Linked DNA regions of Occallatibacter riparius. The protein of the gene in region 2 interacts with the protein of the main gene of each other region in a pairwise test. Links are inferred from orthologs where the notes say so. Each region holds a gene or a part of one and is shown on either strand. Other genes may lie near its edges.

Region 1 (3,064 bases), 2.3 Mb from region 2 along the record:
GTGGGCGGCCTCACGTGCCTCTATCGCGGCGTCGCTGCGGAAGGCGGACTCTGGGCGCAGCTTGAGGCTGTCGGCATGAGCGTGGAGATGTCGGCAGGCGTGCTGGTGGCGCGCAGCATGGAGGGGATGCAGTTTACGCTGGGGCCCACGATGGCGTTTCGCCGCCAGGTCATTCGCAAGATGGGCGGGTTCGCGGTCACGGCGGATTATTGCGCGGATGATTTCGTGCTGGGCAACGAGGCGCACAAGCACGGCGACACGATCGTGCTGAGTCATCACTCGATTGACCACATGGTGATCAATGCGAGCTTCTGGCAGTCGATGCTGCACCAGGTGCGGTGGATGAAATCGACGCGTTTCTCGCGGCCGAAGGGGCACTTTGGCACGTCGCTCACGTTCAGCATGCCGTTCGGGCTGCTGGGGCTTGGTGCAGGGCTTGCGTCGCATCACACGGCGATCGGCGTGAGCCTCATGGCCTGGGCGTTGATTTCGCGCTGGCTGCTTTCTCTGGGCGTAGGCAACTGGGTGGTTCGCGATTCGAACTGGTTCGGGCTGCTGGTGCTTTATCCCGTTCGCGATCTGATGGGCTTCTTGTTCTGGGCTGCAAGTTACACATCGAGCAAAATTCACTGGCGCGGGCGCAAGTTCCAACTGCTGCCTGGCGGCAAGATGCGCGCGGCTTAACGGCCAGAGAGGCTGAGGGCGCCGCTGACCGCAGGTCGTCGTCTACCATGAACGCATGAAAATTCTCTCGGCCGCCGAGATGCAGGCCTGCGATCGCGCTACGACGGAGAGCTTCGGGATTCCATCGTTTGACTTGATGCGCCACGCGGCCGCCGCGGTGGCGACTTTCGCGCGCGAACGTTTCGCCAAAGCGCGCCGCATTACGGTGCTGTGCGGGCGCGGCAATAACGGCGGAGACGGCATGATGGCGGCGCGTCTGCTGGGCGGCCATGGGCTGCACGTTACGGTGATGCTGCTGGGCTCGCCGGATGGGCTGGCCGGAGACGCTGCCGAGGCGTGGCGCAGGCTGGGAGACGCAGGGAATTGCAGGCTGGTGGTTGTGGAGACGGAGGAGCAACTGCAAGATCACCAGGCGGCGTTCCGAGCTGACCTGATCATCGATGCGGTTCTCGGCACCGGATTCAAGCCGCCGATGAGGGGTCTGGCACTGGCTGCGCTGCAATGGGTTCGAGACAGCGACGCGCCGGTGCTCGCGGTGGATCTGCCTTCCGGCTGGGCGGCGGACGAGATGAAGGGCGATGGCGACGAGCAAGTGTATCCGGCGGACGGGGTTGTTACGTTCACGGCGCCCAAACCTGCGCATGTATTCGGCGAACTCACGAGGCGGTGGAATCAGCCGGTAGTGGTTGCGCCGATCGGTTCGCCTGACGAGGCGATGGCGTCTTCGCTTGATTTGTACTGGGCGGGAACTGCGCAGGAGATTGTGCAGACGCCGCGGCCGTTCGACTCGAACAAGGGCAAGTATGGGCACGTGCTGGTGATCGGCGGTACCTTTGGCTCGGCGGGGGGCAAGGCGGGAGCGCCTGCGATGACGGCGATGGCGGCCATGCGCGCGGGCGCGGGGCTGGTAACGGCAGCAGTGCCGGAGCCGGCTCTGCCGACCGTGGCGCGGTTTGCGCCTGAGTTGATGACGGTGCCGCTGGAGACGAATGGCCTGGGCGAAGCGCAACTGAGCGCTGATGAGGAGAAGCGTCAGGCGCTGTTGAAGGGGATGACGGTGGCAGCCGTTGGGCCGGGACTTGGGCAGGGTTCGGGAGCCGAGGCGATTCTGGAATGGCTGTTGAATGAGACGATTCCACTGGTGATCGATGCGGACGGGTTGAATGTTCTGGCCAAGTCGATGGAACTGCTCGGAGGGGTGGGGGGCGCGGGGCGCACGATTGTGCTTACGCCGCATCCCGGTGAGATGGCGAGGCTTGCGGGGATATCGACTGCCGAGGTTCAGTCGGATCGGCTCAACGTTGCGCGCGACTTTGCGGCGCGTTACGGCGTGATTCTCGTATTGAAAGGAGCGCACACGCTGATTGCGCATCCAAGCGGGCGAGTGGCGGTGAACACTACGGGCAATCCCGGGATGGCGAAGGGCGGCAGCGGCGACCTGCTAACGGGCGTAATTGCGGGACTTCTCGCGCAATTTCCGAGTGATCCGGAGAGGGCGGTGGAGGCGGCGGTTTATATCCATGGGCTGGCCGCGGACTTCGCGGTGCGCGCAGGGGACGAGCACACGTTACTTGCGACTGACACTTTGTCCTACTTTTCCAACGCGTTTCGCTTTCGCTCGACGCGCAGGAACGGTTATGTTTGGTTGCAGGGGCTGCCGGCTGACCTGACCGCGGCAAAGAGCTCCAGCGAGGCAGCAGAATGAGCAATCACGCCCCGGTGGCCGAAGGCCGCATCCACGAGTTCACCACGCAGAGCGGTGCGGACACCATCGAGGTCGGCCGGAAGCTGGCCGATTTGCTCAAGCCGCCGCAGTTGCTGCTGCTCCGCGGGGAACTGGGGACGGGCAAGACTACGCTGGTGAAGGGCATTGCGCAGGCTCTCGATGCGGCTGATCCCGACGAAGTGACGAGCCCGACGTTCACGCTCATCCATGAGTACGAGGGTACGCAGCACGGGAAGCCTGTGCGGCTGTTCCATCTTGATGTTTATCGGATCGAGGGCGAGCGCCAGTTGGAGACACTGGGGCTGGATGAGCTGCTTACGGACAATTCGCTGGTGCTGGTGGAGTGGGGCGAGAAGTTCAAGAGCCTGGTGAAGCGGGCGACCGGCGAGATTGCGATTACTTCCGCGGGTGGGGATGCGCGGAAGATTCGGGTGACGTCGAAGGATACGCCGTAAGCTGTGATCTGCTAATGGGAAGCGCGGTCGTCGCGCAGAGGTTCGCTTCCGTCTTCGACGCAGAGCTTGCAGTCTTTGTTGGTCTTGCGATAGTAGATGGCGGAACCCGCGAAGATGGCCGCCGATATGAGGGACCAGAGGGCAGCCTCCCGCGCGGCGTCGACTGCGTGACGGCCTCTGAGGATGTAGACGAGCGTCA
Region 2 (2,901 bases):
AACTCGGTCAGCTGCTTCGGACCAGAGCTGGGCGTTCACGGCGTTGTCAGACGTCACCCACTCGGTGAGATTCTGGCCTGAGTGCGAGTTGCGTTCGGCCACGAAGAGGCTGGGCGCCTCGAACCCAAGCGTCGTTGCTTCGGTCTGCGCAACCGCGACTCCCGCCACCTCCTCGGAGCCTTGGTCCATCACCGTAAGTGCGACGGGATGCCCGTTGATGATCGCGACATTCGGCGCTTGTCCGTGCGGGAACTCGACTGCCAGATGCATGCGGAACTGAGCGCCTGCCTCCCGCAGCTTATGCTCGCCCATCTCGTCGAAGAGCTTAGCTCCGTCTCCGAGCATGACCGGGACCGATGCGACCGGGTACCACACAACGTTGCCGAATCCTCGAATGCCGGTGAATCCCGACCCGATCTCATCCCAGTCCGAGTGCAGAGCGACGTCGTCGGGAGTTCCGATTGCCAGGAGCCTCTGCGCACTCTTCTCGATGGCGCCGGAATAAGTAGCATCAATCGAAAGCGTCGCGCCGGGAGCAAGCGGTGCGGCGAGCGAGATCGTTGCCTCGCGAAGCCGCCCGGTGTGATCAGCATCGGAGTTCACGACCGCCACCTGGAAGAGAGCGTCCTTGCCGTTGGCGAGGATCCGCTCCCAGTTGAGCGACGAGGAGATCTGCAGCGGAACGTGGGAGAGCGCCCCTTTGCCGTCATTGCGGATCGTCATGAGGACGCGCGCGGCCATCCGATGCTCTACGGGCCGCAGGTGTACATCCATGTCCAACGCTGTGAAGGTGACGGCCTGGCGGTCAGCATCCTGGGCAGACACGGCACCCGCGGCCTGCGCCTTCGGATGAGTCTCAGGGCTCGCGGTGGTCGTGGTGTTCCCGTTCTCGTCGGTAGAGCGGGAGAAGACGACCTTCCCCCTCGGGTGGGCGGGGCTCTGAGTCGATGACGGCGCCGGAGGCGTGGTCGTCTGCGCGGACCCATGCGTACTGACCGCAAACAAGCTGAACAGCGCTGCACAAACGCCGCGCGAAAGAACAAACTTCACGAACTGCAACCTTCCTGGCTCCTGGGCCGGGGTCAACCGCGCCTTCGGCGCCAAATACAACTTCAAGAGCCAAGACCTTTCTGCTTTTTAGGTTTGGACGCGCCGAACGGGGCGGAGGAAGCACCCGCCGCGGCAGCACGGCGCTGGCGAAATGCCTCATAGAGCACAACCGCACCGGCAGCGGACACATTCAGCGAACTGACTCCACCTGCCATGGGAATGCGGAGAAGGTGGTCGCAGGTGCGGCGGACAAGGTCGTGCAGTCCTGCGCCCTCGCGCCCCAGCACAAGAACGCAGTCGCCCGTGAAATCGAAGCGGTCGTAGTCAGTCTCCCCGCGCTCGTCCAGGCCGATGATCCAAAGATTGTTGGCCTTAAGCTCCTCGAGGGCCCTGACCAGGTTCACCACCCTCGCGATGCGCAGGTGCTCCGATGCGCCCGCGCTGGCCTTTACCGCCACCGGGCTGAGCGGAGCGGAACGGCGCTCCGTGAGGACAACGCCATCAACACCGGCACCATCGGCCACGCGGAGCAGCGCGCCCAGGTTCTGCGGGTCCTCGACGCCATCGAGCGCGAGCATGAGCCGCCGGCTTGAGGCACCGCCGGGCGCTTCGAACAGGTCCTCGATGGCCAGCATCTCTTTGGGACGCACCACGGCGACGACTCCCTGGTGAGCGCTGGTTCCGGCCACGTGCGTAAGCTGCTCGCGGGGTTCCGAGCGAACGCGCACCCCGGCTTGGCGGCACTGAGAGACCAGTTGTTCCACGCGCGCGTCATGACGTTCGCGGGCCACAAGCACATGATCGAAACGGCGGCGGCCGGCGCGGAGCGCCTCTTCCACTGCATGCACGCCGTAGAGAATGTCCATCCTGATAGTTTAGTGCCCGCGCTCAACTGGATTCGACCGTTCAATGCCTTCACGGCGGACTTCCTGGCCCGCTTACAATGGTTTTTCACCGTGCACCTGCAAAGAAGAAGCCCCTTGCAGACGTGTGCGGATCCGCCTGTTTGTTCGGGAGGGATGAGTGAACGGCGATCGCCCGAAGCTCGCTGTCTTTTTCGACGCAGAGAACGTCAGTCTGCAGTACGCGGCGCCAATCCTGCGGGAACTCTTCTCAGAATGGGAGATTCATCTCAGGAGAGCCTACGGATCGAACGTGATCGCGCAGCAGGAGGTCCTGCGCGAACTCAGCATCGTTCCGGTAGAAGTCCTGCGAAATATCAATACGAAGAACGCTGCGGACCTGACCCTCGCGGTCGATGCGATGGAGGAGTTGTGCCTGGGATTCAGCGACGGGATCTGCATCGTCTCAGGGGATTCGGACTTCACGCGCCTCGTGCAGCGAATCCGTGAAAGAGGTAAGAGCGCAATCGTCTACGGCAATGCGAACACTCCTGCATCGCTTCGGAACGCCTGCACGGCCTTTCACCTCGTTGGTGTGAAACAAGTCAAGAGCAAGTCCCCCAAGCCGCCCGCAAAGCCCAAGGCTGTTCCGAAGCAAGCCCGGAGCGGAAAAGCTGACGCTAAACAGTCTCCAAATGGGAGCCTGAAGTTCAAGTCTGCGAAGACTGCGGCGGACCTTCAAAACATGGATGCGAAGACAATCGCGTCCCTTCGGCAGAATCTTCGGCGGGCGTTCCAGGAGTATCAAGCCAAGTCCGGGGGCAACTCGCTGGGAGAATTCGGCAATTTCATTCGACAGACCCATCCGAAACTCCATCAACGAAATTTCGGCTTCGCCCATCTTCGCCCGCTGCTGACGAAGCTGGGCGGTTTCCACTTCGAAGCTGTTCGCGGAGAGAGGGGCTCGATCTCGGGTTATCGCCTCTCCCTTCTAAAAGAGCCGAGGCAG
Region 3 (3,153 bases), 2.3 Mb from region 2 along the record:
AAACCAGAGCAGTACACCTCAAGCTCCCAGCGCAACAATCTCCTGCCAAAGTGCAGGATCAACCGGCAGCCCAAGCCGCAAATTCTCCTCGCGAAGACGCAGCGTGTTTTCCCCGGGAAAGCGGACGCCCCTTCCGCCCTCAACAGGCCGGGCGCGGTGCAGCGACGCAACGACATCGTCGGCGATCCGCTCCAGTTCGGCCTGGTCCCCAAGCGCGGCAGGCTGCATTGCAATAAACACCTGCGACAGCCCGGTCTCGCGCAGCGGATCGGTGTCGATCTGGTGCGTCGCGCTGCCCGCCGTAAGCATCGCGGCCATCATGTCGAGCATGATCGCAAGTCCTGAGCCCTTCCAGTAGCCGATGGGCAACATCCGTTGCGTGGCTTCAATCGCCGCAGGATCGCGCGTAAGGTGCCCCGCAGTATCGAAGCCCCCGTCGACCGGGAGCGTTTCGCCGCGCTTCCGATAGCCCTCAATGGCGCCCAGGGAGAACTGCGATATAGCAATGTCCAGCACCACGTGCCCCGCGGCGCGCGGAACCGCAATCACCAGTGGATTGTTGCCGATCGCAGGCTCGCTTGCGCCCCACGGCGGCACGTTGGGCATGGTGTTCGTCCAGCAGATGCCGATAGCACCCGCGTCCGCGGCCTGCCAGCCATACGTCCCGCCGCGCATCCAGTGATTGGTATTGCCCAGCGCAACGCACCCCATGCCGTGCTCGCGGCTAAGCACAATCGCTCGCTCCATCGCCGCATACGCGTTGAGATTGCCCGGACCCCGCTGTCCATCCCATCGCTCCATCGCGCCAAACCGCGAAACCACACGCGGCCCCGCAGCAGCATCGACACTCCCATTGCGAATCATCGCGACAAAGCGCAGGAAGCGATTCACGCCATGCGAGTAGACGCCGTCGCGCGTAGTCTCAGCGAAGAGGCGCGCAGACAGCGCAGCACGATCGGCGGTGAAGCCGAGTTTGATGAGAACCGCGGTAAGCTGCCGATGAACTTCGTCAAAGGGGATCCGCTGCATGAGTCAAATTGTAGGGTGCTGGTGTGTACCCCGATCCACCCCGGTTCAGAACCACCCGAACACTTGCAGCCAGTGAATCTCGTACCGCTAAGATGGAAGAGCATCCAGGAGACGGCACTTCCCCATGAGACCAGGTTTTCTCGTCAAGCGATTCGTTCAGGTCTTTGCCATCGCATTCGTCACTCTGACGCTCGTCTACATCCTCAGAGGCCGTCACGCAGTCGACGCCGCGCGGGAGGCTGCCCTCTGGTCCCTCATATCGGCGGCCATCTTCGCGGGTTCCGCCATCTACTATCGCAAGACCAACAAAGACTGCAAGCTCTGCGTCGAAGACGGAAGCGAACCTCTGCGCGACGACCGCGCTTCCCATTAGCAGATCACAGCTTACGGCGTATCCTTCGACGTCACCCGAATCTTCCGCGCATCCCCACCCGCGGAAGTAATCGCAATCTCGCCGGTCGCCCGCTTCACCAGGCTCTTGAACTTCTCGCCCCACTCCACCAGCACCAGCGAATTGTCCGTAAGCAGCTCATCCAGCCCCAGTGTCTCCAACTGGCGCTCGCCCTCGATCCGATAAACATCAAGATGGAACAGCCGCACAGGCTTCCCGTGCTGCGTACCCTCGTACTCATGGATGAGCGTGAACGTCGGGCTCGTCACTTCGTCGGGATCAGCCGCATCGAGAGCCTGCGCAATGCCCTTCACCAGCGTAGTCTTGCCCGTCCCCAGTTCCCCGCGGAGCAGCAGCAACTGCGGCGGCTTGAGCAAATCGGCCAGCTTCCGGCCGACCTCGATGGTGTCCGCACCGCTCTGCGTGGTGAACTCGTGGATGCGGCCTTCGGCCACCGGGGCGTGATTGCTCATTCTGCTGCCTCGCTGGAGCTCTTTGCCGCGGTCAGGTCAGCCGGCAGCCCCTGCAACCAAACATAACCGTTCCTGCGCGTCGAGCGAAAGCGAAACGCGTTGGAAAAGTAGGACAAAGTGTCAGTCGCAAGTAACGTGTGCTCGTCCCCTGCGCGCACCGCGAAGTCCGCGGCCAGCCCATGGATATAAACCGCCGCCTCCACCGCCCTCTCCGGATCACTCGGAAATTGCGCGAGAAGTCCCGCAATTACGCCCGTTAGCAGGTCGCCGCTGCCGCCCTTCGCCATCCCGGGATTGCCCGTAGTGTTCACCGCCACTCGCCCGCTTGGATGCGCAATCAGCGTGTGCGCTCCTTTCAATACGAGAATCACGCCGTAACGCGCCGCAAAGTCGCGCGCAACGTTGAGCCGATCCGACTGAACCTCGGCAGTCGATATCCCCGCAAGCCTCGCCATCTCACCGGGATGCGGCGTAAGCACAATCGTGCGCCCCGCGCCCCCCACCCCTCCGAGCAGTTCCATCGACTTGGCCAGAACATTCAACCCGTCCGCATCGATCACCAGTGGAATCGTCTCATTCAACAGCCATTCCAGAATCGCCTCGGCTCCCGAACCCTGCCCAAGTCCCGGCCCAACGGCTGCCACCGTCATCCCCTTCAACAGCGCCTGACGCTTCTCCTCATCAGCGCTCAGTTGCGCTTCGCCCAGGCCATTCGTCTCCAGCGGCACCGTCATCAACTCAGGCGCAAACCGCGCCACGGTCGGCAGAGCCGGCTCCGGCACTGCTGCCGTTACCAGCCCCGCGCCCGCGCGCATGGCCGCCATCGCCGTCATCGCAGGCGCTCCCGCCTTGCCCCCCGCCGAGCCAAAGGTACCGCCGATCACCAGCACGTGCCCATACTTGCCCTTGTTCGAGTCGAACGGCCGCGGCGTCTGCACAATCTCCTGCGCAGTTCCCGCCCAGTACAAATCAAGCGAAGACGCCATCGCCTCGTCAGGCGAACCGATCGGCGCAACCACTACCGGCTGATTCCACCGCCTCGTGAGTTCGCCGAATACATGCGCAGGTTTGGGCGCCGTGAACGTAACAACCCCGTCCGCCGGATACACTTGCTCGTCGCCATCGCCCTTCATCTCGTCCGCCGCCCAGCCGGAAGGCAGATCCACCGCGAGCACCGGCGCGTCGCTGTCTCGAACCCATTGCAGCGCAGCCAGTGCCAGACCCCTCATCGGCGGCTTGAATCCGGTGCCGAGAACCGCA

The links.
Region 1: the proteins of rlmB (region 2) and MOP44_RS12580 interact in binary tests that used the Escherichia coli proteins (3 or more experiments, as listed by UniProt). The link is inferred for Occallatibacter riparius from one-to-one orthologs.
Region 3: the proteins of rlmB (region 2) and tsaE interact in binary tests that used the Escherichia coli proteins (3 or more experiments, as listed by UniProt). The link is inferred for Occallatibacter riparius from one-to-one orthologs.

Annotation. Positions count from the first base shown.
Region 1 is NZ_CP093313.1:3,113,328-3,116,391, forward strand. The notes cover bases 154-3,064. They hold MOP44_RS12580 (NAD(P)H-hydrate dehydratase), read left to right. Parts: upstream 154-739; coding sequence 740-2,389; downstream 2,390-3,064. Other genes in these bases: MOP44_RS12575 (glycosyltransferase), read left to right, coding at 154-684; tsaE (tRNA (adenosine(37)-N6)-threonylcarbamoyltransferase complex ATPase subunit type 1 TsaE), read left to right, coding at 2,386-2,865; MOP44_RS12590 (hypothetical protein), read right to left, coding at 2,877-3,064. In the rest of the region: more of MOP44_RS12575, read left to right, coding at 1-153. UniProt on the Escherichia coli protein: Bifunctional enzyme that catalyzes the epimerization of the S- and R-forms of NAD(P)HX and the dehydration of the S-form of NAD(P)HX at the expense of ADP, which is converted to AMP.
Region 2 is NZ_CP093313.1:860,790-863,690, forward strand. What follows is about bases 15-2,762. They hold rlmB (23S rRNA (guanosine(2251)-2'-O)-methyltransferase RlmB), read right to left. Parts: upstream 1,917-2,762; coding sequence 1,113-1,916; downstream 15-1,112. Other genes in these bases: MOP44_RS03370 (M1 aminopeptidase family protein), read right to left, coding at 15-1,050; MOP44_RS03380 (NYN domain-containing protein), read left to right, coding at 2,074-2,762. Also shown: more of MOP44_RS03370, read right to left, coding at 1-14; more of MOP44_RS03380, read left to right, coding at 2,763-2,901. UniProt on the Escherichia coli protein: Specifically methylates the ribose of guanosine 2251 in 23S rRNA.
Region 3 is NZ_CP093313.1:3,114,453-3,117,605, reverse strand. The notes cover bases 154-3,153. They hold tsaE (tRNA (adenosine(37)-N6)-threonylcarbamoyltransferase complex ATPase subunit type 1 TsaE), read right to left. Parts: upstream 1,894-3,153; coding sequence 1,414-1,893; downstream 154-1,413. Other genes in these bases: MOP44_RS12580 (NAD(P)H-hydrate dehydratase), read right to left, coding at 1,890-3,153; MOP44_RS12590 (hypothetical protein), read left to right, coding at 1,154-1,402; yiaK (3-dehydro-L-gulonate 2-dehydrogenase), read right to left, coding at 154-1,029. Outside these bases: more of yiaK, read right to left, coding at 19-153. UniProt on the Escherichia coli protein: Required for the formation of a threonylcarbamoyl group on adenosine at position 37 (t(6)A37) in tRNAs that read codons beginning with adenine.